Linked DNA regions of Methylosinus sp. H3A. The protein of the gene in region 1 interacts with the protein of each later gene in a pairwise test. Links are inferred from orthologs where the notes say so. Each region holds a gene or a part of one and is shown on either strand. Other genes may lie near its edges. The genes, in order: ftsZ and rlmN.

Evidence for each region.
Region 2: the proteins of ftsZ (region 1) and rlmN interact in binary tests that used the Escherichia coli proteins (3 or more experiments, as listed by UniProt). The link is inferred for Methylosinus sp. H3A from one-to-one orthologs.

Annotation. Positions count from the first base shown.
Region 1 is NZ_JADNQW010000005.1:4,113,288-4,124,891, forward strand. What follows is about bases 3,587-6,563. They hold ftsZ (cell division protein FtsZ), read right to left. Parts: upstream 5,954-6,563; coding sequence 4,220-5,953; downstream 3,587-4,219. Other genes in these bases: lpxC (UDP-3-O-acyl-N-acetylglucosamine deacetylase), read right to left, coding at 3,587-4,020; ftsA (cell division protein FtsA), read right to left, coding at 6,051-6,563. Outside these bases: DNA repair protein RecN, read right to left, coding at 1-983; IY145_RS22040 (outer membrane protein assembly factor BamD), read right to left, coding at 1,031-1,924; IY145_RS22045 (sterol desaturase family protein), read right to left, coding at 2,079-2,888; more of lpxC, read right to left, coding at 3,085-3,586; more of ftsA, read right to left, coding at 6,564-7,364; IY145_RS22065 (cell division protein FtsQ/DivIB), read right to left, coding at 7,361-8,380; IY145_RS22070 (D-alanine--D-alanine ligase), read right to left, coding at 8,377-9,300; IY145_RS22075 (AbrB/MazE/SpoVT family DNA-binding domain-containing protein), read right to left, coding at 9,441-9,671; IY145_RS22080 (hypothetical protein), read right to left, coding at 9,685-11,214; murB (UDP-N-acetylmuramate dehydrogenase), read right to left, coding at 11,211-11,604. UniProt on the Escherichia coli protein: Essential cell division protein that forms a contractile ring structure (Z ring) at the future cell division site. The regulation of the ring assembly controls the timing and the location of cell division.
Region 2 is NZ_JADNQW010000005.1:3,369,284-3,385,726, forward strand. The notes cover bases 8,064-11,014. They hold rlmN (23S rRNA (adenine(2503)-C(2))-methyltransferase RlmN), read right to left. Parts: upstream 10,147-11,014; coding sequence 8,980-10,146; downstream 8,064-8,979. Other genes in these bases: IY145_RS18560 (disulfide bond formation protein B), read left to right, coding at 8,064-8,101; IY145_RS18565 (hypothetical protein), read left to right, coding at 8,226-8,477; IY145_RS18570 (hypothetical protein), read right to left, coding at 8,506-8,940; IY145_RS18580 (glycosyltransferase), read left to right, coding at 10,222-11,014. Also shown: urtA (urea ABC transporter substrate-binding protein), read right to left, coding at 1-343; IY145_RS18525 (hypothetical protein), read right to left, coding at 380-1,573; IY145_RS18530 (hypothetical protein), read left to right, coding at 1,750-2,088; IY145_RS18535 (ATP-binding protein), read left to right, coding at 2,118-5,489; IY145_RS18540 (response regulator), read left to right, coding at 5,479-6,396; IY145_RS18545 (SlyX family protein), read left to right, coding at 6,510-6,725; IY145_RS18555 (YqaA family protein), read left to right, coding at 7,020-7,601; more of IY145_RS18560, read left to right, coding at 7,598-8,063; more of IY145_RS18580, read left to right, coding at 11,015-11,538; IY145_RS18585 (protease inhibitor I42 family protein), read left to right, coding at 11,542-11,913; IY145_RS18590 (methyltransferase domain-containing protein), read right to left, coding at 11,924-12,805; IY145_RS18595 (L,D-transpeptidase), read left to right, coding at 13,019-13,555; IY145_RS18600 (YbjN domain-containing protein), read left to right, coding at 13,938-14,441; proC (pyrroline-5-carboxylate reductase), read left to right, coding at 14,447-15,271; IY145_RS18610 (TetR/AcrR family transcriptional regulator), read left to right, coding at 15,356-16,144; IY145_RS18615 (esterase-like activity of phytase family protein), read right to left, coding at 16,163-16,443.

The DNA.
Region 1 (11,604 bases):
AAACGCTCGGCCAGCGCGGGCAGCGCGTCGACGCTGGTCTGATGCTTGCGCGCGGCGCCGCGCAGAGCGAACAGCCGTTCCTCTATGCGCTCCAATTCGTGCGGATCGAAATCGGCGTCGCGGAGCGCCTGCTCCAGCGCCTGCTCGGCGAGGGAGAGCGCGTCCAGCGCCTGGGCGAGCGCCTTGGCCGGCGGCTCGATCAGCTGCGGCGCCTGGGTCGCGCGCCGCTCCAGCCGCCGGGCGGCGGAGGCGATCTCGCCGGCGGGCGAATGATCGCCGGAAAAAGCATCGAGCGCGTCGCGCAGATCGCCCGCCACTTTCTCCGAGCGCTGCATGGTCTGGCGCCGCTCGGCGAGCGCGGCCTCCTCGCCCGGCTGCGGCGCCAGCGCCTCCAGCTCCTCATTGGCGTGGCGCAGATAATCGGCGTCGGCGCGCGCCTTGGCGACGCGGGCCTCCTCCTCCGCAAGCTCGCGGCGCGCGCGCTGCAGGGCGCCATGCAGCTCGCGCACCTGCGCCGCCGCCTCGCCGAGCGCGCCATGGGCGTCGACGAGCGCTCTATGCGCGCTCGGATCGACGAGCGCGCGATCATCGTGCTGGCAATGAATCTCCACCAGCGAGGCGCCGATGGCGCGCAGCGCCTGGGCGCTGGCCGGCTGATCGTTGACGAAGGCGCGGGTGCGGCCGTCGCTGGTCTGCACGCGGCGCAAGACCAGCTCATCCTCGGCGTCGAGGCCGAACTCGCGCGCCGCGGCGAGGGCCGGATGGTCGCGCGGCAGATCGAAGGCCGCCGTCACCTGCCCCTGCTCCTCGCCGGCTCGCACCAGCGAGGCGTCGCCGCGCGCGCCCAATGCCAGCAGGAAAGCGTCGAGAAGGATGGATTTGCCGGCGCCGGTTTCACCGGTCAGCGTGGTCAGGCCGGACGAGAATTCGAGATCGAGCCTGTCGATGAGGACGATATCGCGAATAGACAAACGGACGAGCATGCGCGCGCTCTACTCTTCCGGTCCCCTCGGCTCGCCCATGCGGACGCTCAGCTGGAGCCGAGCGTCTTGCCGATCTTGGAGAGCCAGGAGCCCTGATGTTCCTCGGGCGCGACGCCGCCCGTCGCGAGCAGCGAATGCGCGTCCTTGTACCAGGACGAATCGGGGAAATTATGCCCCAGAATGGCCGCCGCCGTCTGCGCCTCATTGACGACGCCCATGGCGAAATAGGCCTCCGTCAACCGATACAGCGCCTCCTCGGCGTGGCGGGTCGTCTGATATTTGGCGAGCACGTCGTGGAAGCGATTGACCGCCGCCGCATAATTCTTGCGCGTCAGATAGAAGCGGCCGACCATCATATCCTTGGCGGCGAGCTGGTCGCGCGCCACTTGGATCTTGTATTTGACGTCGGTCACATATTCCGATTTCGGGAATTTCTCGACGAGCTGGGTGAAGATGGCCAGCGCCTTCTCCGCCGTCTCCTGGTCCTGCATCACCGCCGGAACCTGATTATAGTAGGACATTCCCGCGAGATAATACATGTAGGGCGTATCCGGCGAGGTCGGATAGAGGCCGATGTAGCGCTGCGCTGAGGCGACGGCGTCGTCATAGGCGGGCTTTTGATATTGCGCGAAAGTCTGCATCAAAAGGCCTTTGCGGGCCCATTGCGAGAAGGGATATTGCTTCTCGAGCTCGCCGAACCTCTTGGCGGCGTTCTCGTAATCGCGCGCCTCCATGCGGGCGAGGCCCTGATTGTAGATATCCTCGGCCGGAATCTCCGGCAGGATCTCGGTCTTGTATTTCTCGCCGGAGAAGAGTCCGAAGCCGCTGGTGATGCTGTCCAGAATATCGGCGCGTCCCGGCGCCGAGGGCAGCGCCGCGACGAGGGCCGCCGCCAGGGCCGCGCGCGCGGCGGAAAGTCGGAACGATCTGGCATTCGACATGGATTCGGCCTCGCGGGACGTTCGCATTCGCGTTCTCTAACCCAATTCGCCGAAGGGCGCCACTCGGGAACATGCGACGAGCGCGCCGTCCCCATGCGTCCAGAAGACGTGCCGGATCGGGCGAGATTATGGCGTCGAGGCGACGGCGCGCCTGTCAGCCGGTCTGCGCCTCCGCCCGCTCCCTTCGCCGCACGCGCTCGGGCACGAGATCCCAGCGCGTCCCGAAGATCATGTCGCAAAGGCCGGGGCTGCCGAATCCGTCGGAAAAGCTCACATTGCCGCGCGTGTGGTGATAGCCGTGCGCGATGCTCGTGGTCAGATGGTCGAGCACGGCGTCGAGCCGCCTGCGCCAGCCGGTCGCTCGGCGATTGCGGAAGGCGAGGCCGAAATCATAGCCAGAATGCTCATAGAGGCCGCCGAGTGCGCCGAGCGCCGGAATGACGGTGTGGAAGGCGACGTCCGCTCCGCCGCCGCCGACGAGCGCCAGAGGCAGCAGATAGGGCAGCACGATCTCGAAGAAGAAATCCGCGCCGGACTGATAGCAGGCGCTGATCGCCTTGCTGGCGCCGGTCGTGTGGTGCAGCGCATGGCCGAGCCGGCTCATCAGCTCCGGATGATGCAGGAGATGGCGATGCGCGACATATTGCACCACGTCATGGCCGATCGTCATGCACACCAGCGAGAGGACGGCCGCCGTCCAGGAGAGCTGCGGCGCGCCGACGAAGGCGAGGCCGAAATATTCCATCGCCAGCATGCAGGGCAGCAGAATCGCCGTCTGATTGAACAGCACGCGCGGCAGCAGCTCGCGATAGCTCATGCGATCGAGCGAGCGCACCTTGAAACGTTTCAGCCGGCCAGTCGAATCGCACCATTCGAATGCATATCCAACCCCGTGAAACGCGACCATTTGCGCGCCCCAGGCGAGAAACGACAGAGGAATGTGGCTGATCGGGTCGAACGACATAGAAAGGCGGACTCCGGCGGAAGATCCATTCGCCGGGCGGGCCGCTTTCTGCACGGCGAACGGAAGAAATTTTTTCGTCATATAGCCGAGTTCACGGCGGATTTCTAGTGAGGCGGAGCGAGGCGAGTCGCCGCATCTCCTTCATCTCTGGGGAGTTCGCACATCGTCGCGAATCACGGGCGCGGGCCGAGCCGCCTCAGCGCGGCGCCCAGGCGCCCGCGGGGCGGCGCGCCCTCGGATTTTCGTCCTCGCCGCCGACGAAGGCGAAAGCGGAAGGCGTCGCCAGCAGCGCCTCGACCAGCGCGAGATTGAGCCGATGGCCGCCGCGATAGGAGCGGAAGGCGCCGATGATCGGCGCGCCGGCGAGGGCGAGATCGCCGAGCACGTCCAGCATTTTGTGGCGGACGAATTCGTCCGAAAAGCGTAGCCCCTGCGGATTGAGTGCGCGTCCCTTCGCGATGACGATCGTATTGTCGAGCGAGGCGCCGAGCGCCCTGCCCTCGCGCCACAAACGCTCGGCGTCCGACAGAAAGCCGAAGGTGCGCGCCCGCGCGATCTCGGCGCGAAAGCTCGCCGGCGTCAGCCGCATCCGCCGTCGCTGACGGCCGATGGGAGCCCCGGCGTAGGAAATCTCGACATCCATATGGAAACCGCCGGCGGGCGCGGGCGCGAGCTCCGCCCAGGCGGCGCCGTCGGCGACGCGCACCGGCGCGCGAATCTCGAGAAAGCGGCGCGGCGCGCGCAGCGCAACGATTCCCGCCTCTTCGATCGCCTCGACGAAACCCGCGGCCGAACCATCCATGGCCGGTATCTCGGGCCCGTCCACATCGATCGCGACATTGTCGACGCAAAGGCCGCGCAGCGCCGCCATCAAATGCTCGATCGTCGAGATCGAGGCCGCTCCGGCGCCCAGGCGCATGCAGAGATCGGTGGAAGTGACATTGCCCGCCACAGCCCGCAGCGGCGCGTCTTCGCCGTCGCCGCGTCCGAGCCGCGTGAAGACGATTCCCGACCCCGCCTCGGCGGGCGCGAGGACGAGCCGCGACGCGAGGCCGCTATGCGCGCCGACGCCTTCGAGCGTCGCTGCGGCGCCGAGCGTCGTCTGCATCCTCGTCGGTCGACGCGAGGTCATGAAAGTCCGTTTCACTCCCGGGGAAGACGGGCGGCGCGCCGCGGCGCGCAGAATTGTGGCCGATCGGCGCCGGCGCAGGATAGTCCGCGGCGCGGCGCGGCTCCAGTCACGGTTTTTTACAGAATGTTACAACGGCCCTGGACGAGAAAAGGCCCGCCGGAGCGGGCCTTTTCGGAAATTTCGCGGCCGGACGGCGGCGTCAGCTGTTGATCTGCCGGCGCAGGAAGGCCGGAATCTCGAGCTGCTCGTCCTCGATCGAACGAACCGGCGCGACGCGGCGGCCATGCGGATCGAGCCCGGCGTGTCCCTGCGCCGGCTGCGGAGCCGGCGCGACGGGGCGCTTGGCGTATTCCGCATGGCTCTGCGAGGGCGGCGGAGCCTGCGGGCGCATCGGCGGACGCGGCGCGGCCGTAGCCGGGCCCTGCAGCGCGTCCTCCTGACGGCTCGCGCCGAAGGAGGCGAGGCGCTCGAGCAGCGTCCGGCGGCGGGCGGCCTCCGGCGCTTGGCCGGCGGGCTCGCCGCGCGCCTGGCGATACTGCTCCTGCACGGGCCGCGGGAAGTCCTCGATCTGCGGCATGCGCATGCGCGGCAGCTCGGCGGCCGGCGGGATATAGGGCTCGTGCACCTCCATCGCCGGGGCCTGCGCCGGAGCGGGCTCCGGCGCATAGCTCGGCCGCGTCGCGGCGACCTGCTCCAGATAGACGCCGTTCTGAGCGGCCGGCGCCGGCTGCTGCTCGCCGTAATAGGATTGGACCGGACGCTCGACCGGGGCCGGCTGCGGCTCCGGAGCATAGGCCTGAGGCGCATAGGCTTGGGGCGCATAGGCCTGAGGCGCCGGCTGCGGAGCGGGCTCGGAGATGGTCTGGACGAAAGAGACACGGCCCTGCGCCGCCACCTGGGCGCGCAGACGCTCGGCGGCCTCCAGCACGCGGGCTTCCGCGGCGGCGGCGTCCTCGGCGGCGGTGCTCGGCAGATCGATGCCCGTCGCCACCACAGACACGCGCACCACGCCCTCGAGCGAGGAGTCGAAGGTCGCGCCGAGGATGATATTGGCGTCCTCGTCCACCTCTTGGCGGATGCGGCTCGCCGCCTCGTCCACCTCATAGAGGGTGAGGTCGTTGCCGCCGGTGATCGAGATGAGCAGGCCGCGGGCGCCCTTCATCGACACTTCGTCGAGCAGCGGATTGGCGATGGCCGCCTCCGCCGCCAGACTCGCGCGGCGCTCCCCGGTCGCCTCGCCCGTGCCCATCATCGCCTTGCCCATGCCGCGCATGATCGAGCGCACATCGGCGAAGTCGAGATTGATGAGGCCTTCCTTGACCATGAGGTCGGTGACCGAGGCGACGCCCGAATAGAGCACCTGATCGGCCATGGCGAAAGCGTCGGCGAAGGTCGTCTTCTCCGTGGCGATGCGGAAAAGATTCTGATTCGGGATGATGATGAGAGTGTCGACCGACTTCTGAAGCTCGGCGATGCCGCTCTCGGCGATGCGCTGGCGCCGCGCGCCCTCGAAGTGGAAGGGCTTGGTCACGACGCCGACCGTCAGAATGCCCATCTCACGCGCGACGGCCGCGATGACCGGCGCGGCGCCCGTGCCGGTGCCGCCGCCCATGCCGGCGGTGACGAAGACCATGTGAGCGCCGGTGAGGTGCTCGCGAATCTCGTCCTTGGCCTCTTCCGCCGCGGCGCGGCCGACTTCCGGCTGGGCGCCGGCGCCGAGGCCTTCGGTGACCTGCAGGCCCATTTGAATGATGCGCTCGGCGCGCGAGGAGGCGAGCGCCTGCGCGTCGGTGTTGGCGATCAGAAAGTCCACGCCCGAAAGGCCCGACATGATCATGTTGTTGACGGCGTTGCCCCCGCCGCCGCCGATGCCGCACACCAGAATGCGGGGCTTCAATTCCCGAAGTTCGGGCGCTTTGAGATTGATCGTCATCGTCAGACCTTTCGACTGATTTTCATGCGACTGGGCGTCGGCTGTCGTCCCCGGAGCGCTTCGCCGACGCGCGCCTCGCTCTCGTTCCTCGAAATCCTCAAAAACTGTCTCTCAACCATTGTCCGACCCGAGAGATGTAACCATTGGTCCCAGTCCCGCGCGCCTCCGCCTCGCGGCGCGGCTCGAAATATTCGCGCCCCGCGAATTGCGGATAGACGAGCAGTCCCACCGCCGCGGCGAAAGCCGGGCTGCGGGCGGATTCGGGCAGGCCGTCTATGCCGGCCGGGCGACCGACGCGGACCTGTCCGCCGAGAATGCGCCGCGCCGCCTCCGGCAGGCCGGTGAGCAGGCAGGCGCCGCCGGTGAGCACCACGCGGCGGCCGGCATGGGCGGAAAATCCCGACGCGGCCAGGCGGTCGCGCAGGAACTCCAAAGTCTCCTCGACGCGCGGCCGAATGATGCGCACGAGATGCGATTTCGGCGCATGCGCTGGATGCTCGCCGCTGTCGCCCACATGATCGAAGGCGATCGTCTCGCGATCGTCGGAGGGCGAGGAGATCGCCGCGCCATAGAGCGTCTTCAACCGCTCGGCGTCGCTCAGCCGGCAGTCGAGGCCGCGGGCGATGTCCATGGTGATGTGATTGCCGCCGAGCGTCACCGCATCGACATGCGCGAGCGCGCCGCCGGCGAAGACGGCGAGCGAGGTGACGCCCGCGCCCATGTCGATGACGATGGCGCCGAGCTCCGCCTCATCGGCCTCGAGCACGGAAAGGCCGGCGACATAAGGCGCGGCGGCCGCGGCTTCTATGCCGAGGTGGCAGCGCTCGACCGCGACGAGCAGATTGCGCATCGCCGCCTGATCGCAGCTGGCGACATGGAGATCGACGCCGAGCTCGCCGCCGACCATGCCGGCCGGCTCGCGAATACCGGAGGAGCCGTCGAGCGAGAAGCCGGTCGGCAGCGAATGGACGACGACGCGGCCGCGCTCCGTCACATGAGCGGCGGAGGCCTCCAGCACGCGATGCACATCGGCCGGCGCGACGGCGCCGGAGTGGACGCGCGTCTTGGCGGCGAAATGCTGCGAGGCGAGCCTGCCGCCCGAGGCGGTGACGATGATCGCGTCGATCTGCGATTTGGCCATGCGCTCGGCCGCGTCGACCGTGCGGCGCAGCGCGCTCTCGACCTCCTCCATATCGACGATCTGGCCGGCTTTCACGCCGCGCGAGCGCTGGTGCCCGATGCCGAGCACGCGCGCGCGATGCGTGCGCCCACGCGGCGAGCCGTCGCCGACCGGCGTCAGCCGCGCGATGATGCAGGCGATCTTCGACGTGCCGACGTCGAGCACGGCCATGGTCGCGCTGCGGCGGGCGCCGAGCTGCTTCATTCGCGGCGGGAAGATATGTGACTTCATGTCTGGCCGCCCTTGCGTGAATTGCGCGTCGTCGCGGCCGCGCGCGTCGCGACCGCCTCCTCCGAGAGGCGCACCGCGACGCGTCCGGACGCGCGCAAATCGATCGAGATCACATCCTTGTCGAGGATCCTGGCCTCGCGCTGGAGTCGTTGCAGCAGCGCCAAGGCCGCCTCCGGCTCGCGTTCGGGCAGCTTCACCTCGACGCCATTCGTCATGTCCAGCGACCAGCGCCGCCCCGCGACGAGCACGCCGGCGCGAACGCGCGATTTGAGATCGCCCGCCGCCTCGAGCAGACGCATATATTCGTCGAGCCGCTTCTCCGCGCCCTCGCCGACGACGAAGGGCAGGCCCAAGAATCGCTCGTCGCGCATCTCGTCGACGACGACGCCGTCGGCGGCGACGACCGAGAGCTTGCCGTCGCGCTGCCAGAGCGCGAAGGGCCGCCGCCCCTCGAGCGCTATGACCAGCCGATCGGGATAGAGCTTCAGCACGCGCGCGCTCTCGACGAGCGGCAGCGCCGTCAGGCGCTCGCGAATCGTCTCGGCGTCGAGGAAGAGCAGCGAATGCGTCGGCTTGACGCCGGAGGCGGCGAGCACGTCGCCCTCGCTCAGCTCGCCGAGCCCGCTGATGGTGACGACCTCGATCGAAAAGCCGAGCGCGCGCGCGACGATGTCGCGCGGCGCGCCATTGCGCGAGACGAATTCGGCGTAGCCGCCGTTCTGGACGACGCCGGCGAGGCCGACCCCGCCAAAGAGCAGAGCGAGCGCCGTCGCGCCGACTCCGGGAAGAGCGGCCAGTCGCGAGAGACCGCGCGCCGGGCGCTGGGCGAGATGCGGCGCGGCGGCCGACTGCGGACGGGCGCGCCGCTCCGCGGGCTGGGAAGAAGAGGGATAAGGGGCGGCGTAGGCGCCGGCCTGGATGGAGCCGGCATGGAGGGAGGAGCCCCCTTGGACAGCGCCGACTTGGACGGAATGCGGATGCGCGACATCGAAGAGAGCCTCGACAGGCTCTCTCAACGATCGCAGGACGCGTCTTCCACCATCCATCTTACGAGCTCGCCAAACGAATATCCGGCATGCGCCGCCATTTCGGGAACCAGCGAGGTCTCGGTCATGCCCGGCTGCGTGTTGACCTCCAATACGACGAGCTCGCCCGTGCCTCCGGGGCGATCGTCGTATCGAAAGTCCGCGCGGCTGACGCCGCGACAGCCGAGAGCCCGATGAGCCTCGAGGGCCAACTGTTGGACCTCTTGGTAAATATTTTGTTTAAGATTCGCCGGAAGCACGTGTTTCGACCCGCCTTTCGCGTATTTGGCGTCGAAACCGTAGAAGTCCTCCGACACGGGGAGTATCTCGATGACGTCGAGCGGGCGGTCGCCCATCACCGCGCAGGTGAGCTCGCGGCCGTCGACGAAATTTTCCGCGAGCATGAAATCGCCATGCCGCCAATCGGCGGCCGCGAGCTCCTGCGGCGGATGCGAGCGCCCCTCCTTGACGATGAACACGCCGAAGGACGACCCCTCCGAGACGGGCTTCAGCACATAGGGCGGCTCCAGCGCATGGGCCTTGGCGGCCTCGAGGCGATGCAGCACCCTGCCCCTGGGCACCGGCACTCCCGCCGCCGCCATGACGCTCTTGGCGATGTCTTTCTTCATCGCCAGCGAGGAGGCGAGCACGCCGGAATGCGTGTAGGGGATGCGGAGAATCTCCAGCACGCCCTGAATGGCGCCGTCTTCTCCGAAGCGGCCGTGCAGCGCGTTGAAGGCGACATCGGGCGAAAGCTTGGCCAGAACCTCAGCGACGTCGCGGCCGACGTCGACGCGGGAAACGCGAAAGCCGACGCTCTCCAGCGCCTTGGCGCTCGCCTCGCCCGACCGCAGCGAGACCTCGCGCTCGCAGGAGAATCCGCCCATGAGAACGGCGACGTGAACAGTCATGACGCACCTTCGAGTTGTGCGAGGGCTTTCACCCTCGGTGGATTACAAATAGGCCGCACGCGCCCACCTCCCCCTCGAGGGGAGGTCCAGCGCCCGACCCTCTCCCTGCCCTTTAGGGGAGGGTGTTTACGCCTATTGCCTCAGAGGTCGGAATAAGCCTCGTCGTCCTGCTCGCTCGTCCACTCCGTGAAGGTCGCGAAACTTGCATCCGGCCGCAGCGCCACGCGCGCGATCGAAACGCCAGCGGCGTCGATCACGAAACGCAGAGAGTCTCCCGCCCGCAAGCCGAGATGTTCACGGACGGCGCGAGGAAGAGTGACACGACTATCTACGCCGAGCCTCGAATAGGCCGACCGCTTCGGCTCTCGCATGTCCGCCTCCCTCTCACTCCGCCCGCCGCCAGATTTCGATATCCCCCGCCTGTTTCGCGAGCCTGTAGGCGTCCAGCGCCCCGGCCATCTCCGGCCGCCGCAGCACCCATTCCCGCGTCGCCCGATCCTCGACGACGACAATGTCCGGCCGCCCCTCGCGAATATCCGCCGCGAGCCCGGCGAGATCGGCGCTGCGCCGCGCCTCCAGCCGCTCGCGCTCCCGCGGGTCGGCGGAGGTCAGCAGCCGCCCGACCGCGGCCGTCGTCCACAGCGCATTCTGCCGTCCGACCCATTCGCCGTCGAGCTGCCGAACCAGAGGATGGCCGTAGTCGAGCTGGCTCGCGATCGTCGCCACGCGCGGATGCGGCGGCGCGACGAAAGCGACCGCGTCCAGCAGGCCGGGGTGCTCCTCGTGGTCGGTCAGCTGCTCGACGACGCCGAAATAGGCGGGCGCGGCGAGCAGGCCGGGCAGGAACAGGAATTTCATCAGCGCCAGCTTCGTCCCCGTCGGCGGGGCGACGCGCGCCATGCGGTCGCGCAGCGCCAGAAAGGTCCAGGCGAACAGCAGCAGCGCGAGCGCCGGAAAAGCATGGTTCATCCAGCCCTTCCCCTGCAGGAGAAAGGCGGCGAAAAAGCCGAGCGAGGAAAACAGCGCGACGAGAGTCGCGCGGCCGAGCGGGACGCCGCGCGCCGCGACGAGAAAACCCGCCAGCAGCGCGACATAGACCAGCGCCAGCGTATGGGCGAGAAAATGGCCGAGATCATCGCGCGCCCGCGCATAGACCTCGAGCGCCAGCGGCAGAGCCTGCGTCGGATAGGCGGGAAAGGCGATGAGCGTCGCGCCCGTGAGGCCGACGGCCGCCAGCGCCGCCGAGACGAGCTCCTCGCGCCACAGAATGCGCAAGGAGCGCTCGCGCCAGGCGATCGCCAGCGCCGGCAGCGCGATGGCGAGAACGAAATGCGGCTTCAACGCCACGGCGACGCCGCCGCCGAGTCCCGCGAGGATGCGCGCCCATCGCGGCGGCGGCGCGCGCTGGTCCTCCACCGCCAGCGCCGCGAGCAGCGGCAGCACGGCGAGCAGCGCGATATGCTCGCGCTCGGCGAAGACGATCTCCGGCGCGACCAGCAGCAGAAAGATCGCCGCATCGAGCAGCAGCATCCAAGTCCGCCGGCTGCGCGCCGCGCCACGCCGCAGCAGATAGAAGGAAAAGCCGATCGAGCCCGCCGCAAAGGCGAAGACCAGCGCGGCGAGAACCGCCTCCGGCGGGAGATGCGACGCACGGGCGAGCAGCACGGCGGGCATGAGCGAGAGAAAGGCCGCCGGCGGATTGGGATCGCTCACCTCGACATAGGCCGCGCGACCGTCCAGCACTTTCTCCGCGAAGGTCAGGAACCAGGAGACGTCGCAGTCGATATGACCGACGATTTGCTGCACGATCGCGACGAGGACGAGCGCCGCGCAGAGCCACGAACTCGACAGCGCGCGCAAGAGCGGCTCCGGCTCCTCGCATGCGACGACGGCGCTGCGCTCGATCACGCTCATGGAACACCGATCCGCTTGATCTCCCAGCGCAGGAGAATGCCGCTTTTCGCTTCGACGCGCCGCCGCACCTCTTCGCCCAGCGCCTCGACATCGGCCGCCGTCGCATGGCCGCGATTGACGAGGAAGTTGCAATGCATCTCGCTCACTTGCGCGTCGCCGATCGTCAGCCCGCGGCAGCCGGCCGCGTCGATCAACTCCCAAGCCTTATGGCCCGGCGGATTGGCGAAAGTGGAGCCGCCGGTCTTCTCGCGGATCGGCTGCGAGGCTTCGCGCGCCGCGGTGATGCGCTCCATCTCGGCGAGGATCGTCGCCGGATCGCCCTTGCGGCCCTGATACAGCGCCTGCGTGAAAATCACATCTTCCGGCGCCTCGCTGTGGCGATAAGAGAAG
Region 2 (16,443 bases), 740 kb from region 1 along the record:
GCGACACCGATGTCCAGCAGCCGAAGACGACGGCGACCTTGTCGGTGGCGAGCAGCTGGCGCGCCTTTTCGGCGAAGAGCGGCCAGTTGGAGGCCGGATCGACGACGACGGGCTCGAGCTTGCGGCCGAGCACGCCGCCCTTGACGTTGATCTCCTCGATCGCCATCAGCGCCGTGTCCTTCAGCACGGTCTCGCTGATGGCCATGGTGCCGGAGAGCGAGTGCAGAATGCCGACCTTGATCGGCCCCTTGTCCTCTGCGCGCGCCGGAACGAGCGCGGTCGACGCGAGCAACGCGCCTGCGGCGAGCATGCCGAGGCTCTTCACCAGAACTCTACGTTTCATTCGTCTCTCTCCCAGGTCGGATCGGTCGCGCCGCGCTCAGAATTGGATCTGAACGCCGAGGATGAACTTGTCGATGTCCTTGCGCGCGGTGAATTGGTTGATCGCGTAATTGGCCGTGATGCGCAGATTGTGTCCGTCGATCACATAGGAGACGCCCATGTCGTATTGGCGCTCCCATGTCGCGGCGAGCGTGTCGCGGAAGGACTGATAGCGGAAGTAAGGCTGGAAGCGGCCCCATCCGATCACGTAAGGGATGAGATAGCCGGCGCCGAGCATATAGGCTTCGCCGGGGCGAATGCCGCCGACGAGATCGGTCGAGCGAGCCTTGTTGAAATTGGTGGCGACGTCGTTCACGCCATGGGTGTAGTAGCGGTAATAGGCGCCCTCGAAGGTCGCGGCGCCGAATTCGCCGAGCTTCTTCTCGAAGAGAACGTCGACGTTCCAGGCGGTGAAGTCGGCGTGCTGCAGCTGATTGCCGACGCCGTCCTGCTGATATTGCGCCGCGACGCCGATCGCCAGCACATCTGCGCCGCCGAAATAGGTGCTGCTGGTGTAATAGGCGGGATCGGGATCGGGATCGAGCAGATTGAGATTGAGGCGGCCGGCGAACAGCGGATGGCCGGATTGGTTCGACGCGCCGATGATTTGATTATGGCCGTCATAGACGCCGAATGAATAGGTGAGGCGCTTCTCGAACAGCTTGCCCCACACCGTGCCGCCGTCCATGCGGCCGGAGACCTTGCCGGGATAACGCGAGACGACGCCGGGATAAGACCAGCCGAGCAGATAATAGGGACCGTCGAGATTGGCGCGGTCGCTCGGCGGCAGCATGCGGCCGCCCCAGACATTGATCTCGTCCATCGGCTCGAACTGGCCATAGCCGTCGAGCACTTGGATCGTGCTGTTGCTCGTGACCTCCGTGTTGAAGGTGGCCTTCAGATATTGATTGAAGGAGGCCGAGGAGAAGATGCGGAAGCTTTCGAGGTCGACGCGATCTGGATTGGTCCCGGGCGTGTGATTGCGAGTCACATCGCTGAAGAAGGGGCGAAGACCAAAGCCCACGCTGACCCATTGATCGTCGCCGAACGGAACCACCACACGGGCCTGCGCCGCCTGATCCCCAATCAGGCAGCAGACCGCCAAGGCGAGCGCCGGCGCGGCCTTTGCCGCGAGCTTGGACCGACGGCGCGCTGTCCTTCGCGCCGCAAGTGCTTCGTGGGTTTGGTTCATCTGTCCCCCTCGTGTCGTCCTCCCGGCGATTCGCGCCGGTTTCGTCACGTCAAGGACTAGTCGTGCGAGCACCTAGGTAGGAATACGCTGAAATGCGTATTGCTCCGTTCGCGCCTTTTCGTCGAATAGGGCATGAGAGCCGGCAGGGGATTCGCCGGCGCGGGGGAGTGAGGCGAATGCGCAAGACGACGGCATTGGATATTTTCGGATTGACCGCGGGAGCGCTTGCGCTCGTCGTCGCGGTCGGACAGGCGAACGCTTCGTCGAAGAGCCATAAGGCGCCGTCGGCCGCGTCGGTCGCCGCGCCGCGCTACGCCGTGGACATGTGGTGGAACATCGGCGGCGATATGGGCGGCCTGAAGAAAGCCACAGACGCCTGCGTGAAGAAGCTCGGCGAGGCCGAGCGGCCGACGTTGGTGTCGCCGCCGCCCTCGACGACGATCCTGACCAAGCCCATGCTAGACTGTCTCGAGGCGCAGGGCTGGCGGCCGGCAGGCGAGCCTCGGCCTGTCTGACGCGGGCGACGCCCCAACGTAAAGAGAGCATGCGCGAGCAGCAGCGAATTTTCCCGGTCCGTCGGACCTACAACAAGTTCGTCGCCGACCAGACGCTCGAGGACTATTCGCTGCGCTACACGGCGGAAGCGGCGCGCCGCTTCACGCCTTGGCGCGTCGCCAACACAGCGCTCGGGGCGATCTCCTTTCTCGCCTGCGAGGCGCTGGGCGGCGGCGTGACGCTGATGTTCGGCTTCACCAACGCCATGGCGGCGATCCTCGCCGTCGGCGCGCTGATCTTTCTCGCCAGCCTGCCGATCGGCCATTACGCGACAAAATACGGCGTCGACATGGATCTGCTGACGCGCGGCGCCGGCTTCGGCTATATCGGCTCCACCGTCACCTCGCTGATCTACGCCTGCTTCACTTTCATACTCTTCGCCATAGAGGCGACGATCATGGCCGATGCGCTGCAAATGTGCCTCGGCGTGCCTCTAGGGCTCGCATACGCTATTTCTTCGCTCGCCATATTGCCCATCGCAGCGCTCGGCATTCGCTTCATCAGCCGCTATCAGCTATGGACGCAGCCGATCTGGCTCGTGCTGCAGACGGCGCCGTTCATCTATCTCATCGCCGTCGGCGCGCCGGCGGTCTCGTCGTGGATGGCTTTTCCCGGCGCCGCGGGCGCGCTGGACGGCTCCTTCGATCTGAGGCTGTTCGGCCTTTCGGCCTCTATCCTGTTGTCGCTGCTGCCGCAGATCGGCGAGCAGGTCGATTATCTGCGCTTTCTGCCGACGACGGCGCGCATCGGCGAGCGCAGCTGGCGCTTCGCGCTCTTCGCCGCCGGGCCGGGCTGGATATTGATCGGCGTCGCCAAGCTCGCCGCGGGCTCGTTTCTCGCCTATCAGGCATTGTCGCTCGGCGTTCCGGCCGAGCGCGCGGCGCAGCCGAGCGAAATCTATTATCTCGCCTTCTCGAGCCTCGTTCATTCGCCAGGCCTCGCATTGGCGCTCACCGGGATTTTCGTCGTCGTCTGCCAAACGAAGATAAATGTCACCAACGCCTATGCCGGCTCCATCGCCTGGTCCAACTTCTTCTCGCGCATCACGCACAATCATCCCGGCCGCGTCGTCTGGCTGGTGTTCAACGTCACTTTGTCGCTGTTGCTGATGGAGTTCGGCGTCAGTCATGTCATCGACAGCATTCTCGCCTTCTATTCCAATTTCGCCGTCGCCTGGATCGGCGCGCTGACCGCCGATCTCGTCGTCGACAAGCCGCTCGGATTGAGCCCGCCGCAGATCGAGTTTCGCCGCGCCTATCTCTATGACGTCAATCCGGTCGGCTGTGGGGCGATGCTCGGCTCGCTCCTCGTCTCGACGGCGGCGCTCTACGGCCTGCTGGGCGACACGCTGCAGTCGCTTTCGGCGATCGTCGGCTTTATTGTCGCCTTCTCGCTCGCGCCGCTCATCGCCTACGCCACCGGCGGACGCTATTACATCGCGCGCCCGCAGGCTGTCTTCCGCGAGGCCATGCGCTGCATGATCTGCGAGAACGAGTTCGAGCCCAGCGACCTGGCGTCCTGCCCGGCCTATGGAGCGGCGATCTGCTCGCTGTGCTGCTCGCTGGACATGCGCTGCAAGGACGCCTGCAAGCCTAAGGCGCGGCTCGCCTCGCAGGCGCGCGCGCTCTTCTCCGCTCTTCTGCCGAGATTCTCACTGCCCTTCTTCTCGACGCGCGCGGGCCGATTTCTCGTCGTGCTCGGTCTGCTCGCGGTGACGAGCGCGGCGATCCTCGGCGCGATCTATTTCCAATATGCCGCCGTCGTCGGCCCGGTGCAGAGGCCGATCATCCGCACGACGCTGGAGATCGTCTTCGTCGGCCTGCTGCTCGTCATGGGCGTCGCCGCCTGGACATTGGTGCTCGCGCAGGAGAGCCGCCGCGTGGCGGAGGAGGAGACGCGCCGCCAGACCGAGATTTTGCGCGAGGAGATCGCCGCTCACGAGCGCACAGACGCCGAGCTGCAGCGCGCCAAGGAGGCGGCGGAGGCCGCCAATATCGCTAAGACGCGCTTCATAGCGGGGCTCAATCACGAAATTCGGACGCCGCTCAACGCCATCAACGGCTATGCGCAATTGCTCGAGCGTGACGCCGCGGCGCGCCCGCAGGACGCCATTCGCGTCATTCGCCGCAGCACGGAGCATATCACCAATCTCATCGACGGCCTGCTCGACGTCGCCAAGATCGAGACCGGGTCGCTCGACGTCGCGCGCGACATTTTCCGCATCGACGAGACGCTGGACCAGCTCGTCGACATGTTCCGCCTGCAGGCGGCGGCCAAGGGCGTCGCCTTCCGCTATGAGCGCAGCGCCGAGCTGCCGCGCTATGTGCGCACCGACAGGAAGCGCCTGCGGCAAATCCTCATCAATCTCGTCTCCAACGCGGTGAAATTCACCGAGCGCGGCCATGCGGGGCTGAAGGTGTCCTATCGCAACGACATCGCCGAATTTGTCGTCGAGGACACCGGGATCGGCATCATGCCGGAAGATAGGGAGCGCATTTTCGCGCCCTTCGAGCGCGGCCGCATGGCGGCGGTCTCCGCCATTCCCGGCACCGGCCTCGGCCTCACCATCACCAAGCTGCTGACGCAGATCATCGGCGGTGAGATGCGCGTCGAGAGCGAGGTCGGACGCGGCAGCCGCTTTGTCGTGCGCCTCTATCTCACTGCCGCGACCTCGCCGGAGGAGGGGCAGAAGCCGCCGCAAATCCGCGGCTACGCCGGGGCGCGCAAGACCATTCTCGTCGCCGACGACACGGCGACGCACATCGATGTGATGCGCCAATCGCTCGGCGGGCTCGGCTTCGACCTGCTGACGGCCGCCAATGGCGCCGATTGCGTCGCGCTCGCCATCGAGCGCAATCCCGATCTCGTCATGCTCGACATCGCGATGCCCGGCATGGACGGCTGGGAGGCCGCGCGCCGGCTGCGCGAAGCGCTCGGCCCCGAGACGCCGATCATGATGGTCTCCGCCAACGCCCATGAGCTGATGGAGCGTCGCGGGCCGGATTCGCCGCATGACGATTTTCTGGTGAAGCCGATCGAATTCTCCGAAATGCTCGATCGCATCGGCAATCTTCTGGGGCTCGACTGGCTCTATGTCGCGGCGCGCGCCACGCCGCGCGTGGAGCCTTTCGCGCCCGCCGCGCTCGCCTTGCCGCGCGAAAGCGTCGAGAAGCTGCTGCGGCTCTGCCGCGTCGGCCATAGCCGCGGCATAGAAACCACTCTGCGCGAGATCGAGGCGGCGGCGCCGGAGCGCTCCGCGGCGATCGCGCAATTGCGGGCGATGGCGCAGAATTTCGAATTCGAGGAGCTCGCGCAGACGCTCGAGGCCGCTCTGACGCTGGAGGCCGAGCATGTCGGCTGACCTGCGCCAGCGCGACACGGCGCTCGTCGTCGACGACAATCGCGACGAGCTGAGCCTGCTCGTCGAGGCGCTGGAGCGCGCCGATTTCACGGCTCTCGCCGCCACCAATGGCGAGGCGGCGCTGGCTCTGCTGGAGCGCGTGACGCCCAATGTCGTCGTGCTGGACGCGGTGATGTCCGGCCTCGACGGTTTTGCGACCTGCCGGCGCATAAAGCAGAATCCGCGCTTCGCGCATCTGCCGGTCATCTTTCTCACCGGCCTCAAGGACACGGGCCATGTGCTCATGGGGCTCGAGGCAGGCGGCGTCGATTATGTGGTGAAGCCGGTCATCATCGAGGAGCTGGTCGCGCGCATCCGCATTCACGTCTCCAACGCCAAGGCGGCCTTTGGCGCGCGTGTGGCGCTGGACGCGACGGGGCGCCATCTTCTGGCGATCGACCGCGGCGGCCGGCTGCTCTGGTGTACGCCGCAGGCGGCCGATCTTCTCGCGACGCGCTTCGGGCCCTTCGAGATTTTGCGATCGCAGCCGCCCGAGTCCTTTTCGGCGCTGCTGCGCGCGGCGGCGGAGCGCCGCGACCGAGACGCGCCTGCGGCCGAGGGGCCCGTCTCCGTCTCCTTTCTGTGCGAGATCGGCGGCGAAGAGCTGTTGTTTCGCCTGACCGAGGCCCAGAGCGTCAGCGACGAGGCGTTTCTCGCGCAGAAATTCGCGCTGACGCTGCGCGAGGCGGAGGTGCTGAGCTGGCTGGCGCGCGGCAAGTCTAATCACGACATCGCCGAGATTCTCTGCATCTCGCCGCGCACGGTGCATAAGCATCTCGAGCGCATCTTCGTGAAGCTCGGCGTCGACAGCCGCTCCTCCGCGACCTCCGTCGCCCTGCAGACGCTGAAGGCGCGGGCCGTCGATTGAGCGAGCCATCTGGACGGAAGCATAGGAGAAAATCTTGTCTTTCCGCGCTATCGAAGATTGGATGCGCGGGCGGGCCGGCGTATCTGAATGGCGCGGCGCAAGGGAGCTTCCTGATGAGCGATGAGTTTTCGGATCAGTCGTCTCGTCTCGTCGCCCTGGAGACGGCGGTCGCGCATCAGGACAGAATCGTCGCCGAGCTGAACGACGTCATTGCTTTGCAATGGCGCAGGATCGACACGCTGGAGCGGCAGATCGCCCGTTTGCTCGAGGAGTTTCAGAAGCTGGGAGACCAGCGCGATTCGCCGGAGCCCCCTCCGCCACATTATTGACGCCGGGGATTTGCCTATCTAATTGAAATAGCAGCAATATTTTGCGATTGGTGCCCCTGGCCGGAGTCGAACCAGCACTCCTTGCGGAACTCGATTTTGAGTCGAGCGCGTCTACCAATTCCGCCACAGGGGCGCGGGCCGGACGGGGCCGGCGCGCGGCGCGGATATTAGCCGGGCCGAAGCCTCCGTCAAGGCGAGCTTCCGGGTTTCGCACGGCCGAAGCGCCGCCAGCCTCGCCTCCGGCCCGCCGAGGTGATAAGCGGAGGGCGCTTCCTCCTCCGAACCGGTTGGAAAATGATCAAAAAGCTCTACGACTGGACCATGTCGCTCGCCGCCAGCCGGCACGCGCCGCTCGCGCTCGGCGCCATAGCTTTCGCGGAAAGCTCCTTCTTCCCCGTTCCGCCGGATGTGATTCTCCTGCCTATGTCGCTGGCCGAGCCCAAGCGCTCCTGGCTCTACGCCGGCATCTGCACCGTGGCCTCGGTCGCCGGCGGCGCGCTCGGCTACGCCATAGGCGCGCTCTTCTACGACACGCTCGGGCTCTGGCTCATCGAGCTCTACGGCTACGCCGCCAAAATGGAGGCGCTGCGGGCCTTCTACGCCCAATGGGGCGCGCTCTTCATATTGGTGAAGGGGCTGACGCCCATTCCCTTCAAGCTCGTCACCATCGTCTCCGGGCTGATGGATTATAATTTCGGGCTGTTTCTGGCGCTCTCGCTCGTCACCCGCGGCGCGCGCTTCTTCATCCTCGCGGCGGCGATCAATCATTTCGGCGATTTCCTGCGCGACAAGCTCGAGGCGCATTTCGGCCTGTTCATGGGCGTGATGGCGGCGATCGTCGTCGTCGGCTTCGTCGTGGCGGCGAAATTCCTGTGATCGCCGCTCTCCTCTCCACGCGGCTGCGCATGGCGCTGGTCATCCTCGGCGTCGCCATCGCCACCATAGGCGGCGCCTGGATCATCGAGGCGATGGGCTTCGCGCCCTGCGAATTGTGCCTGAAGCAACGCATTCCCTATTACGCCGGCATTCCGCTCGCCGCCTTCGCGGGCATAGCCCTGCAGCGGGGCGGGGAGGGCGCCGCGCGCATCGCGCTGGCGCTGCTCGGGCTTCTCTTCGCGGCGGGAACGGCGCTGGCGCTCTATCATTCGGGCGTCGAGCTGAAGCTCTTTCCCGGCCCCTCGGAATGCACGGGCGCGCTGCGAAAGGCCGGCTCTTTCGACGATTTCCGCTCCTCGCTCGACAAGATGAAAGTGGTGAGCTGCGATCGTCCGGCGCTGCGCATCTTCACGCTCACGCTCAGCAATTGGAATGTGCTGATCTCCGCCGCTCTCGCCGCCATCGCCTTTCGCGCCTGGCGCGGCGATCGCGCCGCATAAATTCATCGGACTGCCGACCTTTCGACGGACTTGTCGAAGAGGCGCGTCGCGCCATCCTCTGCCCGATAGGAACGTGACTATTCCTCTCGCGGCGCGGCCCGCTCGCGACAATTCGGAGAGTTCGATGAAAAGCTTCCAGCAATACGACATGCAGACGCAGGGCGTTCAGACCGGCGCCGACGGTTCGCCGAACACGCGGGCGCTCGGCCGGCATCTCATCATATTGGAGAATCGCTTCAACGAACTGGCGACCGACGTCAACCTCATGCAGGACAGACTGACGAAGATTCTCGCCGCGCTCGACAAGCTCGCCGATAAGGGCGGCGCGGCCGAAAAGAGCGCGCGCGAGGCGACGCTGCGCCGGCTGCTCGGCTGACGGCGCCGCATAACTGCGGGCCACGCAGCTAGCTTTCGGCGCGAGCGAGCCTGACGACGCCGCAGGCGGCGAAGAAAGCGTTCAGACGCTCCGCTTCGCCTTCGAAATCGCCATGGACGATGGCGACGACTTCGCCGGATCGGCGGTCCACGTCGACCGTCTGCCGGCATTTGTGCGTGTGCCAGCGCTCGCCTTTGCGTATGCGATCCGTATAGATCACCGCGACGGACGTGTCTGAGACGCCGGCTCGATCGATCTCCGATTCGTAGACGACTTCGTCGAATGTCGCATGCGCCCAAGCCGAGGCGGCGCGATAGGAGTCGATGATCGCGATGCGTCCCGTCACGACGTGTCCGCCGGCGTCGTAGACGCAATCCTCGCTCAGAAAACAACTCGCCGCATCGAAATCATCGCGGTCGAGAGCCTTCGCCAGTCCTTCGACGATCGGGACGATGTCTCGCATGGCTGTCTCTCAGGCGGCCTCGCTCTCCGGGAGCGCGCGCTATTCCACCGCGAGCCGCGCCCGCGCGCGCAATTTCTCGGTCTCGCTCTTCAGCTGCCCGCAGGCCGCGAGAATGTCGCGGCCGCGCGGCGTGCGTACCGGGCTCGCATAGCCGGCGTTGAAGACGATGTCGGAGAAACGCTCGATCGTCTCCCAGTCGGAGCATTCGTAAGGCGCGCCCGGCCAGGGGTTGAAGGGGATCAGATTGATCTTGGCCGGTATGCCCTTCAGTAGCCGCACCAATTCGCGCGCTTCCGACGGGCTGTCGTTGACGCCCTTCAGCATCACATATTCGAAAGTGATGCGCCGCGCATTAGAGGCGCCGGGATAGTCACGGCAAGCGTCGAGCAGCGCGCGGATCGGATATTTCTTGTTGATCGGCACCAGCTCGTCGCGCAATGCGTCGCGCACGGCATGCAGCGAGATCGCGAGCATGGGTCCGCATTCGGCGCCGAGCTTCTCGATCTGCGGCACGACGCCCGATGTCGAGACGGTGATGCGCCGCTTCGACAGCGACAGCCCGTCGCCGTCGGAGATGATCTCGATCGCGTTCTCGACCTGCTCGAGATTATAGAGCGGCTCGCCCATGCCCATGAAGACGATATTCGACACAGCGCGCACATCCGGCCCCGAGGGCACGAGCCCGTCTGTGGGCGGCTCGAGGCCGGGAAAATCGCCGAGCCGCGTGCGCGCGACGAGGAGCTGCGCGACGATCTCGCGCGTCGTCAAATTGCGCACCAGCTTTTGCGTGCCCGTATGGCAGAAGCTGCAATTGAGCGTGCAGCCCACTTGGCTGGAGACGCATAAGGTTCCGCGGTCGCTCTCGGGAATATAGACGCATTCGATCTCCGCGCCCTTGTCCTGCGCATCGACGGGGTCCAGCCGCAGCAGCCATTTGCGCGTGCCATCGGTGGAGACCTGCTCGGCCGCGATCTCCGCAAGCGAGAGCGTGAAGCGCTCGTCGAGCTTGCCGCGCAGGATTTTCGAGATGTTGAGCATCTCCGAAAACTCGCGCGCGCCGCGGAAATAGATCCAATGCCAGAGCTGCGAGACCCGCATTTTGATGTCGCGCTCCGGCGTGTCTATGGCGCGCAACGCGTCGGCGAGCTCGGCGCGCGTGGCGCCGGCGAGCGACGGCCTCGGGGCGGGGGCGGAAGCGGCGGTCATCCAAGTCCTCTTTCTCACGAAGAAATCAGTATAACATGCGCGCCGGTCGACTCCATGGGGGCCGAGAGGGGGACAATGGGAGACGGGCGGAAAATCGTCATCGCGACCTTCGGCTCGCTCGGCGACCTCAATCCTTATGTGGCACTCGCTCACGCGCTGAAGCGCATCGGCTTCCGCCCGGTCCTCGCCGCCAGCGCCTTCTACCGCGACTGGATCGAGAGCGAGGGGCTCGGCTTCGCCGCTGTGCGGCCGGACGTCGGCGAGCTCGCCGAGCGATTCGGCATGGACATAGGCGTGCTCGCCGAGCGGGTCGCGCGCGACGACGGCTTCATGTTCCGGGAGCTGATTTTCCCCTACCTCCGCCAGAGCTTCGAGGATGTCGCGGCCGCGAGCGAGGGCGCGGCGGCGGTCGTCGCGCACAGCCTCTGCTTTTCCGCCAAGCTCGCGGCGGAGCGGCTCGGTCTGCCGCTCTTCGACGGCGTCGTCTCGCCGCTCTTCCTGCTCTCGGCCTATGATCCGCCGCTCGGCCCGCGCTCGCGTTTCGTGGCCGCGCCGCGCTCCGGCCCGGCGCTCGCCTATAATAAAGCGATGGCCTTTGCGCTGACGCATGTCCTGGCCTGGCAGGGGAGGCCGATCGCAAGGCTGCGGCGGGAGCTCGGCCTGCCGCGCCGTCGCGGGCGCGCTCTTTTGACCGGCGGCCCTCATGCCGCGGCGACATTCGGCCTGGTGAGCCCGCTTCTGGCGCCGCCGCAGCCGGATCATCCGGCCGATCTCTTCATCGTCGGCCACACTTTCCACGATCGCTTCACCGACACGGCCGAGGGGCTGCCTGCCGCGCTGGAGGCGTTTCTCGAGGCCGGCGGGCCGCCGATCGTCGTGACGCTCGGCAGTTTTGTCGTGCGCGGCCGCTCGGAATTCTACCGCGCCGTCGGCCTCGCGGCGCTTCGCCTGCGTCACCGCGCCGTGCTGCTGGTCGCCGACGAGGAGCGGGAGGCGCTCGCCGAAGGGTTGCCGCCGCAGCTTTTCGTCGCCGGCCATGTCCGCCATTCGCTGATCCTCCCGCGCGCAGCGGCGGTCGTGCATCATGGCGGCTCGGGCGCCTGTGGGCAGGCGTTGCGCGCCGGCCGGCCGCAGCTCGTGGTCCCCGTCTTCGGCGATCAGGGCGACAACGCCGCGCGCGTCGAGCGTCTCGGCGTCGGCCGGCTGCTGCCCTATGATCGCTGTTCCACGGAGCGGCTCGTCGAGGAGCTCGGCGCGCTCTTTTCCGACGACGGCTATGCGCGGAGCGCCCGCGAGGCGGCCGGGCGCATCGGCAGCGAGGATGGCGCGGCGGCGGCGGCGGCGAAGATCGCGGCGTTCGTCGGATGCGCGGCAATTTCGGTCGAGGCGTAAAGGATGACGAAGTCGATTCTTATCGCGATCGCTGTGATTTTGCTCGAATTATCCGCGGTTCGGGCAAAGGAGCGGAGCCTGTCCCTCGCCGCGGGCGAGACGCGCACGATCGAGTTCGTCGAGAATCCGTCGACCGGCTATGTCTGGCGCTTCGATCGCGCGGCGAGCGGAAATCCGGCGATCGTCCGGGTCGGGGAGGACGGCTTCTCGCCATCTGGCGGCGAATCCGATCGGCCGTTCGTCGGCGCGCCGGGCCGGCGCCGTTTCCGCGTCGAGGCCGTGGCGGTCGGTCGAGCGCGCCTCGTCTTCGTCGAAGAACGTCCCTGGGAGAAGCGGCCGGTCCAGCGTCGGGTCGTCGAGGTTCGGGTGCGGTAGAGAGGGGGCGCTACGAGGCGCCGCCGCTCTCCCGCGGCTTCAGCGCATCGGCGAGCCGCATTTGCGCCGAGCCGGGCTCGAGCGGCTTCTGCTGGCTCTCATGCGGCGCCCAGCCGGAGAGCCAGACCAGTTCCATCGTCGCGCGCACGCGCCCGTCGGCGTCGGAAAAGCGATTCGCGTAGATTTCCGCCGCCCGCAGTAGAACCGCGCGCCGCAGCGGCTTGCGCGAGCGCTGCGTCAGCACATTGGCGGCGCCCATTGCGCGCAGCTCGGCGCAGAGCGCGAACATGGAATCATAGCGCAGCGTGAAGGAGTCGACGTCGGTGACAGGCAGGGCGAAGCCCGCCCGCTGCAGCAGCCCGCCGAGATCGCGCAGATCGACGAAAGGCGACACGCGGGGGCTCGCGCCGCCGCAGATCTCGTCTTCGGCCTGGGCGAAGGCGGCGCGCAGCTCGATGAGGCTCGCGCCGCCCGGGAAGCAGGCGAGAAAAAGCCCGTCCGGCGCCAGCATGCGCCGCGCCTGGGCGAGCGCGCCGGGCAGATCGTCGACCCATTGCAGCGCAAAGCCCGAGACGATGAGATCGAATGCTTCCGCCGCGAAGGGCAGCGCCTCCTCCTCGACCACGAGATCGACGCCCGGCTCATAGAAACGCCCGGCGCGCAGCGGCGGCGGGCGTCCGCTCGCCGCGACGATCTCGGCGAAATGGGCCGAGGGCGTGCAGAGATCGAGAGAGCGGGGGAAGGGGCGCTTGATGCCCGCCAGCCGGTCCGCGAGATCGTCGGCGGCCCGCGCCATCAGAAAATCCGGCGCGCCGCGGGTCGTCGCCCGCGCCAACCGGCGGCGCAACAGGCCGCGGTCGAAGATCGCGGGCGCGGATGAGTTTCTCTCCATGGCTCGTCATGCCCCGAACGCCCGACGCGCGCAACCGGCGCGGAAATAAGGCGGGGATTTCTCCGCTTCTGTCGCGCTTTAGCGAGACAGGTAAGGAAATCTTAGTGTTAAACCGTAACCGCAACTATGGGATGGCTGGCGCGGAATGTGGCCGAAGCTAGAATGCGCGACATGTTCGAGTGCGACGCCGGCCATTCGGAGAAGGTGTGAGCCATGAGTATTTCGTTTCGTCAGCGTATTTCGAGCTTCACGGCTGCGGCGGCTCTCGCCTGCGGCCTGGCCGTCCTGCCGGGGGCGGCCGATGCAGCGCATAATGTCGTCTCCTACAGCGCCCCGGTTCAGGCGGGCACAGTGGTCATCAGCGCCCGCCAGCGCAGCCTGTTCCTGGTCAATGGCGATGGCACGGCCATTCGCTATCCGGTCGCCGTGCCCAAAGCCGGCAAGGAATGGTCCGGCTACGCCCATATCGACGGGAAATATGTGAATCCCGATTGGGTGCCGCCGGCGGTGGTCAAGCAAGACCATCCCGAGCTGCCCAATTTCATCCATGGCGGCTCGCCGCATAATCCGATGGGCGTCCGCGCTCTGACGCTCGATCGCAATCAGGTCGCGATCCACGGCACCACCAATAAAATGCGCGCTTCGGTCGGCACGGCGGCCTCCTATGGCTGCATCCGCATGCTGAACGAGGATGTCGTCGACCTCTATGAGCGCGTCGGCGTCGGCACGCCGGTCGTCATGACTCCTTGAGTTGAAAACGAAACCGAGACGAAGCGAAAACGCCTCCCGCCGTCGCGCAGCTTCGCGCAAGCCGCGCGGCGGAGACTTGTCCCATGGTTTTTCATCGCGCGAATGCTCCAGCTTGTGGACGTCGTCTTCCCGCCTGTAGACCGGCCGAAACGAATCCACCACTGTGCGGGCAAGTCCTCGAACGCACATGAGGTTCGCGTCCACGAAGAGTTGAGCCGGCGGCATTTCAATCGTTTCGAGTATAGTGAACGAGCAGGACGATTCGTTTCGTCGGGCGGTTTCCGAACAAGGGGAGCGCGAGGCTCGCAGTCAGCGTATGCGTCTCTGAAGAGAGAAGCGTCCGTCGCCCTTGTCTGGCCGACCCTCACATTAGGTTTCGCTCATGCTGATCGCACCTGACAAAGACTTCGACCGTCCCCGACATCCCGTCGACATCGTGGAGCAATTGGCGGCCACCAACGACTGGAGCTTCGATCGCGACGACGAAGACGAGATCTCCATTTCGGTCGCCGGCAGTTGGACCGACTATCATGTCGCCTTCACTTGGCTCGGGGAGCTCGAGACGCTTCATGTGAGCTGCGCCTTCGATCTGCGCGTGCCGGAACGCCGCCGCACGGAGGCGCAGGCGCTGATCCGCACGATCAACGAGCAACTCTGGGTCGGGCATTTCGATCTGTGGCCGAGCGAGGGCGTCGTCATGCATCGCCAAGGCCTGCTGCTGACCGGCGGCGCGCAGCCCTCCGGCCCGCAATGCGCCGCGCTGCTGGACCATGCGCTGGAGACCTGCGAGCGCTATTATCAGGCTTTCCAATTCGTGCTCTGGGCCGGCAAAGGCGCCAAGGAGGCGCTCGAGACCGCGACCTTCGAGACCAAGGGAGAAGCGTGATCCAAATGGCCGCCGCGGCCGCGCTGCCCCGCTCGATCACTCTGGTCGGGGCCGGAAAAATGGGCTTCGCCCTGCTCGAGGGCTGGGCGGCGCAGGGTCTTGCGGGCGAGGGCGTGACCATCGTCGAGCCGCACCCCTCGCCGGCGCTCGCAGCGCTCGCAAAAGAGCGCGGCTTTCGCCTCAACCCCGAAAATCGCGCCGCTCCGCAGGCGCTCGTTCTCGCGGTGAAGCCGCAGGCGCTGGACCAGGTCGCCCCGCTGATCGCGGCGGAAGCCGGCGCCGATACGCTCATCGTCTCCATTCTCGCCGGCAAGCGCATCGCCGATCTCTCGGCGCGGCTGCAGCAGGCGCGTTTTTTCGTGCGGGCGATGCCCAATACGCCGGCCGCCATCGGCCGAGGGATCACCGGCGCCTTCGCCGCGCCCGCCGTCGACCCCGAGGGGCGCGCGCTCGCCGAGGGGCTTCTGGCCGCTGTGGGCGAGGTGGTCTGGGTCGCGAGCGAGGCGCTGGTCGATGCGGTGACGGCCGTGTCCGGCTCCGGGCCGGCCTATGTCTTCTATTTCGTGGAATGCCTGACCAAGGCCGGCGTCGAGGCAGGGTTGCCGGAGGAGACTGCGGCGCGGCTGGCTCGCGCGACCGTCGCCGGCGCCGGCGAATTATTGCGCCAGAGCGCCGATACGACGCCCGCGACGCTCAGGCAGAACGTGACCTCGCCCGGCGGCACGACGGCCGCGGCGCTCGAGGTTCTGATGGCGAGCGATGGGCTCGAGCCGCTTCTGGAACGCGCTGTCGCGGCGGCCGCGCGCCGGGCCGGCGAATTGTCTGGCTGAGAGCCGGAAACTCCTTCCGATCTGGCCAAAACGCCCTAAATTAGCGTGGAAGCGGCTGGCTTCGAGCGATCTGAGGAGGCGGCGATGGCGACGAGCGGCAAAACCAATGAGACTGGCAATGGGAACGGCTCGGTCCGCGACCGGATCGTCGAATCCTTGATGCGGCTGGCGGCGCGCCGCGCCTTCGAGGACATCGCCATTTCCGACATCGCCCATGACGCCGATGTCTCGCTCGCGGATTTCCGCGACAATTTTCCGTCCAAGGGCGCGGTGCTCGCGGCCTTCTCGCGCAAGATCGACCGGCAGGTGCTGGAGGATTTTTCCGGCCGCTACGCCTCCGAGCCCGCCAAGGAGCGGCTCTATGAGGTGCTGCTGCGCCGGCTCGAGGCTTTGGAGCCCTATCGCAACGCGCTGGAATCGGTGTCGCAATGGGCGTCGACCGATCCGCTGGCGGCCGCCGCGCTCAATCGCGAGACGGTCAATTCCATGCGCTTCATGCTGGAGGCCGCCGACATAGACAGCGAAGGCGCGCTCGGCGCCTTGAAGCTGCAGGGTCTCGCCATCGCGTGGTGGCGCGTGCTCGGCGTCTGGTTCGACGATCGCGACGCCGACCTGTGCCGCACCAAGGCGGCGCTCGACCGCGAGCTCTCGCGCAGCGAGGCGGTGATCGAGCGTATCGAGGATGTCAACCGCTTGACCTCGCCATTGCGCAGTCTGGCGCGGGCGGTGTTTCGTGGCGTGACCGGCCACCATCGCCACCGCCATCATGCGCGCGACCGTGACGAGGGTTTCGAAGAGGATTACGAGGAGGCCCGCCGGCGTCATCATCACGCCGAGGAGCATCGCCGCCATCAGGACGACGCCACCGCCTGACGGCGGCGTCGCCTCTCGTCAGAAGCCGATACGCACGGCCGTCGTCACCGAATGGGCGACGGCGCCGTTCCGCGTCGCAATGTCGGCGTCATAGCCGACGCGCCAGCCGATGTTCGGCGCGAGATCGCCCTGCGCGCCGACGCCGACCGTGACCGAATTGCGATCATAGGTCGGGATGAGGATCGTCTGTGTCGCCATTGGGCTCAGCACGCCGGCGAGGCTGACGTTCACGCGCTTGGGATCGCGGTCGAGCATTTGATTATAGGCGACCCGCACCCAGGGATCGACGCCGAGGAAAG